DNA from 3 places in the Kribbella sp. NPDC056345 genome. Region 2 is predicted to be linked to each of the others. Evidence: riboswitches for the same ligand, from Rfam matches in the RefSeq annotation. Region 2 holds a riboswitch; each other region holds the start of a gene.
The links. A riboswitch is a leader RNA that binds a small molecule or an ion and turns the genes downstream of it on or off. The one in region 2 is predicted to bind ZMP and ZTP.
Positions count from the first base shown of each region.

Region 1: linked by a shared signal. The riboswitch ahead of ACFCV3_RS11145 (bifunctional 5,10-methylenetetrahydrofolate dehydrogenase/5,10-methenyltetrahydrofolate cyclohydrolase) and the one ahead of ACFCV3_RS29720 (5-aminoimidazole-4-carboxamide ribonucleotide transformylase) in region 2 are both predicted to bind ZMP and ZTP.
Region 3: linked by a shared signal. The riboswitch ahead of ACFCV3_RS42400 (glycine hydroxymethyltransferase) and the one ahead of ACFCV3_RS29720 (5-aminoimidazole-4-carboxamide ribonucleotide transformylase) in region 2 are both predicted to bind ZMP and ZTP.

Region 1 covers NZ_JBHJQQ010000003.1:20,676-22,926, reverse strand. The annotation lists gene ACFCV3_RS11155 (hypothetical protein) at 55-894, shown strand; gene ACFCV3_RS11150 (peptidase inhibitor family I36 protein) at 919-1,305, shown strand; ZMP/ZTP riboswitch at 1,376-1,483, shown strand; gene ACFCV3_RS11145 (bifunctional 5,10-methylenetetrahydrofolate dehydrogenase/5,10-methenyltetrahydrofolate cyclohydrolase) at 1,507-2,251, shown strand, end outside.
Region 2 covers NZ_JBHJQQ010000009.1:154,613-156,863, reverse strand. The annotation lists gene ACFCV3_RS29725 (hypothetical protein) at 1-986, opposite strand, end outside; ZMP/ZTP riboswitch at 1,049-1,128, shown strand; gene ACFCV3_RS29720 (5-aminoimidazole-4-carboxamide ribonucleotide transformylase) at 1,142-2,053, shown strand; gene ACFCV3_RS29715 (AAA family ATPase) at 2,060-2,251, opposite strand, start outside.
Region 3 covers NZ_JBHJQQ010000031.1:8,761-11,011, reverse strand. The annotation lists gene ACFCV3_RS42405 (acyl-CoA dehydrogenase family protein) at 1-1,166, shown strand, start outside; ZMP/ZTP riboswitch at 1,164-1,245, shown strand; gene ACFCV3_RS42400 (glycine hydroxymethyltransferase) at 1,270-2,251, shown strand, end outside.

The DNA.
Region 1 (2,251 bases), on a different contig from region 2:
CGGCCACGGTCGAAACGGTCGTGAAGACGGCTCGTGTGGCCGAGGATCGTCGCTATGCCAATCAAGCGTTTCTTTGGTCTGGGGATCGCGATCCTGGTGACTGCCGGAGTCGCCGTCGGAGTCCAGCTCAGGTCCCGCGACACGAGCTCGGCGGCAGCGCCGGCACCTGTCAGCACCGAGCAGAAGGCTCTGCTGCACCAGGCTGAAGAACGTCTCATCAGCAAGTGCATGACGGCGGCCGGTTTCCGGTACGACGAGCAGGCGCTGCCGGCCGTTTCCATCGATCGCAGGTTCCCGTTCCTGATCGACGACATCGCCTGGGCCCGGACCAACGGTTACGACCGGCCGGCCCAGAAGCGACCGGATCCGTACCTGGACTCACTGTCCGACGAACGGCACGCACAGTACGCCCGGACACTGCTGGGCCAGGGCAAGCAACTGTCCGTCGAGCTGCCCAGTGGTCCGCGTCTGTCCGCCAGCGACCGAGGCTGCATCGCGGAGGCCCGGCGTGAGCTTTACGGCGACCTGCCGCGCTGGTTCGTCGTACGGCGAACGTCCGACAAGCTGATCTTCGCCGTCTATGCCGATGTCCGCGACGATGCCCGCTTCAGCACAGCGATGAAGCAGTGGAGCGACTGCATGCGGGACCGCGGCTATCCCGTCGACAACCCCGGGCAACTCCGCGGCCTTGCGAAGGATCGCGGGACCGGGCGCGACACCGCCGTCGCCGAGGCGACCTGCGCCACGACCACCCCCGCGGGCCGGGCGCTGCGCGAACTCGAGGCCGAACACCTCGCCAAGATCACCGCCGAACATCGGCGGGAGCTCCAGGATCTCGACGCCCTGGAGCGGTCCGCACTGCCCCGGGCCGTTGCGGTCCTGGGGAAGCGATAGTCACCCCTCACAGAGATAGGAATCATGATGGTGAGACTCACCGCCGCGAAGACGGCAGCCTTCACCACCCTCGCCGTACTCGGCATCCTGGTCCCGACGACCTCGGCCCAGGCCGCGACGACCGATCTGGGCGACTGCCCGCGGAGCCACTTCTGCGCCTGGGCGGACGACAACTACAAGGGCACCCTGGCCAGCTGGGAGGGCGACGACAGCTGGTGGGGTGACAACAACATGCACGACGACGCCGAGTCGATGTTCAACAACGGCACCCCGGCGAGTGAGGACGTCGTCGCGATCTACTACGACGTCAATCACGGCGGGTTCGCCTTCTGCATGGACCGCGGCGAGACGATCGACGTCAACATGGACGACAACGACTACGACTCGCACGTGTGGACCAGCGGCTGCTGATCAGCTGAGGTGAAGGAGCCCTGCTCTCCTCCGGGGGAGCAGGGCTTCTGCCTGCCGGCAGGTAAACTCGTCCCCGGACCGCGACTGGCGTTGAGGTGGGGTACCACCGGGGAGCGGTCTGCCGGACGATCCGGCCGCCGGGCAGGTTCCGGCCTTGTCGCGCGCCTGGGCACTCGAATCGATGCCCGGAGGAGTGTGCGCATGACCGCCGAACTGATGATCGGGACCGATCTCGCTGCCGAGATGGTGACGAACGCCGCCGCCCGCGCCGAGAAGCTGCGCGAATCCACCGGCGTGCAGCCGTGTCTGGCGACTGTGCTGGTCGGTGACGATCCCGCGTCCGCGACGTACGTGCGGATGAAGCAGAACCGCAGCAAGAAGGCCGGGATCGGCTCGCGCAGCGTCGTACTGCCGGCCGAGACCACCACCGCCGAGCTGGTCGCCGAGCTGACCAAGCTGTCGGACGACCCCGAGGTGCACGGGATCCTGCTGCAGCACCCGGTTCCGGGGCACATCGACGAGCGTGCTGCGTTCGAGGCGATCGATCCGGCCAAGGACGTCGACGGGGTGACCATGCACGCGTTCGCGGCGATGGCGTTCGGTGAGCCCGGGTTCCGGTCCTGTACGCCGGGTGGGATCCTGCGGCTGCTCGAGGCGTACGACGTACCGATTGCCGGAGCGCACGCGGTCGTGATCGGCCGCAGCCCGATCCTCGGCAAGCCGGCCGGGATGTTGCTGCTGGCATCGGATGCGACCGTGACCTACACCCACTCGCGGACCGTCGGCCTGCCCGAGATCGTCCGGACGGCGGACATCGTGGTTGCCGCGGTCGGCAAGGCGAACTTCGTCCGCGGCGACTGGCTGAAGCCGGGCGCGGTCGTGATCGATGCCGGATACAACGAAGGCAACGTGGGCGACGTCCACTTCGAGGAGGCGAGCGCGGTGG
Region 2 (2,251 bases):
GCCATCCGCTTCGAGAGAGCTTCGGCGAAGCCGGTGACACCGCCGACGTAGCCCCACGGGACGCTCTCGATCCGGCCCTCGGTGCAGCAGGCGTGTTCCATCGCTTCGGATTTCGCGCTGGTCCACTTGAGCGCGAAGGCCATCGCACCGTTGGCCGAGACGTCCGCGGGGTCCGGCGTACGGGCGTCGTTCCACCACTTGTCCCGGGCCGCGACTAGCTCGGAGCGGCGGCCGCTGACCTCGCGCGCGTACCGCTTCATGCGCTGCACGCGCGGCGGGCCCTTGTCGGAGGCGACCTCGAGCCAGACCTCGTTGAAGACATGGGCCGCGATACTGCACAGCACACTGCCCGGCCGCGCCCGTGCCACCACCGCATCACCGAAGTCGATCAGCTCGGCCAGCTCCAGACCGGACCACTTCTTCGCCAGCACCTGGACCCGGCCGGTGTGCGCCGCGTAGCTGCCCGGGTGCCGGATCAGCGCGGCATGGAAGATCTCGGCCTTGTCCTCCAGCTCCGCCTGCAATCCGAGGGCCGCCCATTGCAGCACCTCCCACGGCACCGCGTCATCCGCGGCCGCCACGATCGCGTCCTGCAGCACCGCGGCCGCCGTACGCAGAATGTCGTGGAACGTCGCGAACCGCTGCGCCGACACGTCCTTCGCCCGCTGCCCGGTCCGCACCGCCCACGCCTCGAACACCAGTGTCTGCCCGAACCAGAGCAGCAGATCCGGATCCTTCGGGTATGCCTCCAGCCGCAGCTCCAGCTGTTCGCTCCGCCCGACCGCCGCCTTCGCCAGACCGGTGGCCCGGATCGACCGCAGGTTCGTATTCGCCGGGGTCACCTTGAGCAGGGCCAGCCCGGTCGACAGATCTCCCTGCCGGACCGCCGCGTACGCCGCGTCGAGGTCGTCGTCCAGCCAGGCCTGATCCAGCCTCAGCCCGGACACATCGACCCCTGACGCCCCCTTTCGCGAGAAGAACCCCATTCGCGGATGGTAAGACTCCTCCGACCTCTCTGGTTCGGAATTGCACCTTCCTGCAATAGCCTGTGCCCTACCGCGACTGGCGAGGGTGGGTCACCACCGGGGAGCGGACAGCTACGTGGCGTCGTCCGCCTGGGCGCCTCCTTCCGGAGGTGCTCATGCGTTATGGGATGAATCCACACCAGGCCGCTTCGATGACAGCCGTCGGCTCGGCCGCACCCTTCACCGTGGTGGCGGGCAGTCCGTCGTATGTCAACGTGCTCGACGCCCTCACCGGCTGGCAGCTGGTCCGGGAGGTCGCTCTTGTTTTCGGGGCGCCTGCAGCGGCGTCGTACAAGCATGTCTCCCCGGCCGGCGCAGCCCTCGGTACGTCGGTCGCTGACGCGTACCGGCGCGCCCGGGACGCCGACCCCAAGTCGTCGTACGGCGATTTCGTGGCGGTCTCGCATCCCGTGGACGCTGAGCTGGCCGCTGTGTTGAAGGGCGTCGTGAGCGACGGGATCATCGCGCCGGGCTACGCGCCTGGTGTGGTCGAGGTGCTGGCGGCGAAGAAGCGCGGCACGTACTTGGTGCTGGAGGCGGATCCGGTGTTCGAGCCTCCGCGTGAGGAGGTGCGTGAGCTGTACGGTCTCCGGTTGACCCAGGAACGCGACTCCCTGCCGTTGACCCGCGACCTGTTGTCCCCTGACCTGCCGGACTCCGCGGCCCGCGATCTCCTGCTCGGCCTCATCGTCGTCCGCTACACCCAGTCCAACACCGTCGCCCTCCTGAAGGACGGCATGGCCATCGGCATCGGCGCCGGCCAGCAGTCCCGCGTCGACTGCACCCGCCTGGCTGGTCAGAAGGCCGCCGGGTGGTGGTCCCGCCGCTCCACCACGCGTCTGACCGGGGTATCCATGGTCTCCGACGGCGCTCTCCCCTTCCCCGACAATGTCGAAGAGGCAGCCCGTTTCGGCGTCACCCACATCGCCGAACCCGCCGGCTCCATCCGCTCCGACCAAGTAGCCGCCGCCTGCACCACCCACGGCATCACCTGGTCCCCCACCAACGTCCGCCTCTTCCGCCACTGACCGCTATCAGTGCAGCCGGTAGATGCCGGCAGCGACCCCGCGACGGACAACCTCCGCTGTAGCAGCCGCTGACTGGTCGGTGGTGTCGAGGGCGTGGTGCTCCAGCGGGCCCAGCTCGGCGAAGGCGCCGTACATATGGCTGATGGCGCCTTCGTCACGGAGCGATTCGGGACCGCGGGTCTGCGCGCGGGCAATGGT
Region 3 (2,251 bases), on a different contig from region 2:
CCACGGCCACGCCGACCGGCGAGGAGTATCTGCTCGACGGGCACAAGTGGTTCTGCTCGGCACCCCAGGTCGACGTGTTCCTCGTGCTCGCCCAGGCGCCGGACGGGCTGACCTGTTTCGTGGTCCCACGGGTGCTTGCTGACGGCAACCGGAACACGTTCGCGCTCCAGCGCCTGAAGGACAAACTCGGCAACCGCTCGAACGCCTCCAGCGAGGTCGAGTTCCACAGCACCGTCGGCTACCGCCTGGGCGACGAGGGCGCCGGCGTCCGCACCATCATCGAAATGGTCGCCGCCACCCGCCTCGACTGCGTCCTGGGCTCAGCCGCCCTCCAAAGACGAGCCCTGCTAGAAGCCACCTGGCACACCCACCACCGCTCCGCCTTCGGAGGTTTGCTCTCCGACAAACCCGCCATGCTCAACGTCCTCGCCGACCTAGCCATAGAAAGCGAAGCAGCCACCGCCCTAGCCATGCGCTTGGCGGCGGCCGCAGATGCGTCGACTGCACGCGGTGAGGGGGAAGGAGCGGATCGCGAAATAGCCCGCTCGGAAGCGGAGCGGCGCGCGGCGCACGCCCTGGGCGATGGTGCTGGCCTCGGCTCCCATCCCTCCCAGCAGGCCGGCGCAGCCGGACCCATCAGCCCCGAACGGGAGGCGGCGTTCAGGCGGATTGCTCTACCCCTGGCCAAGTTTTGGGTTTGTAAGCGGACTTCGTTCATGGTGGCGGAGGCGCTGGAGTGTTTGGGTGGGAACGGGTTTGTGGAGGAGTCGGGGTTGCCGCTGCTCTTCAGGGAGTCGCCTTTGAACTCGATCTGGGAAGGGTCGGGGAATGTGAATGCGCTGGATGTGTTGCGCGCGCTGAGGCGGCCGGAGTCGCTGGAGGCCTGGCTGCTGGAGGTTGGTGCGGCACAGGGTGCGGACCAGCGGTTGGATGCGGCCGTGAACGACGTACTGCAGGGGTTGGCGGATATTAACGAGGCGGGGGCGCGGCGGTTGGCGGCGCGGATGGCTTTGTGCTTGCAGGCGTCGCTGCTGGTGCGGTACTCGACACCGGCGGTGGCGGACGCGTTCGTGGCGTCGCGGCTGGCCGGGGACTGGGGTGGGGTGTTCGGGACGCTGCCACGCACGACACCGTTCCGGGAGATCGTCGAGCGCACGATAGGGTGAGCGGGTCGCGACTGGCGCGCTGAGGTGGAGTACCACCGGGGAGCGAAAAGCGTTGGCACCGTGCGCCTGGGTGCCTCGAACACTGCAACCGCAGGAGACAACGATGACTCAACCCTTCGATGCTGCCAAGGCGTCGGCCGCCTACCGCAACGCGCTCGAGGTGATCGCCTCCGTCGAGCCGACGATCGCGGGTGCGATCAAGGCCGAGCTGGCCGACCAGCGCTCCTCGCTGAAGCTGATCGCGAGCGAGAACTACGCCTCCCCCGCCACCCTGCTCACGATGGGCAACTGGCTCTCGGACAAGTACGCCGAGGGGACCGTCGGGCACCGCTTCTACGCCGGCTGCCAGAACGTCGACACCGTCGAGCAGACCGCGGCCGACCACGCCCGTGAACTGTTCGGCGCCCCGCACGCCTACGTCCAGCCGCACTCCGGGATCGACGCCAACCTGGTCGCCTTCTGGGCGATCCTGGCCCAGCGGATCGAGTCCCCGGCGCTGGCCGAGGTCGGCGCCAAGCACGTCAACGACCTGTCCGACGAGGACTGGACCAAGCTCCGCAAGGCGCTCGGCGACCAGAAGATGCTCGGCATGTCGCTGGACGCCGGCGGTCACCTGACGCACGGCTTCCGCCCGAACATCTCCGGCAAGATGTTCAACCAGCACTCCTACGGCACCGACCCCGAGACCGGGCTGCTCGACTACGACGAGGTCGCCCGGAAGGCGCGTGAGTTCAAGCCGCTGATCCTGATCGCGGGCTACTCGGCGTACCCGCGCAAGGTGAACTTCGCCAAGATGCGCGAGATCGCCGACGAGGTCGGCGCGACCCTGATGGTCGACATGGCACACTTCGCCGGCCTGGTCGCGGGCAAGGTCTTCACCGGCGACTTCGATCCGGTACCGCACGCGCACGTCACCACGACGACCACGCACAAGTCGCTGCGCGGCCCGCGTGGCGGCATGGTGCTGTGCCAGCCGGAGTACGCCGACGCCGTCGACCGCGGTTGCCCGATGGTGCTCGGTGGTCCGCTCAGCCAGACGATGGCCGCCAAGGCGGTCGCGCTGGCCGAGGCACGCCAGCCGTCCT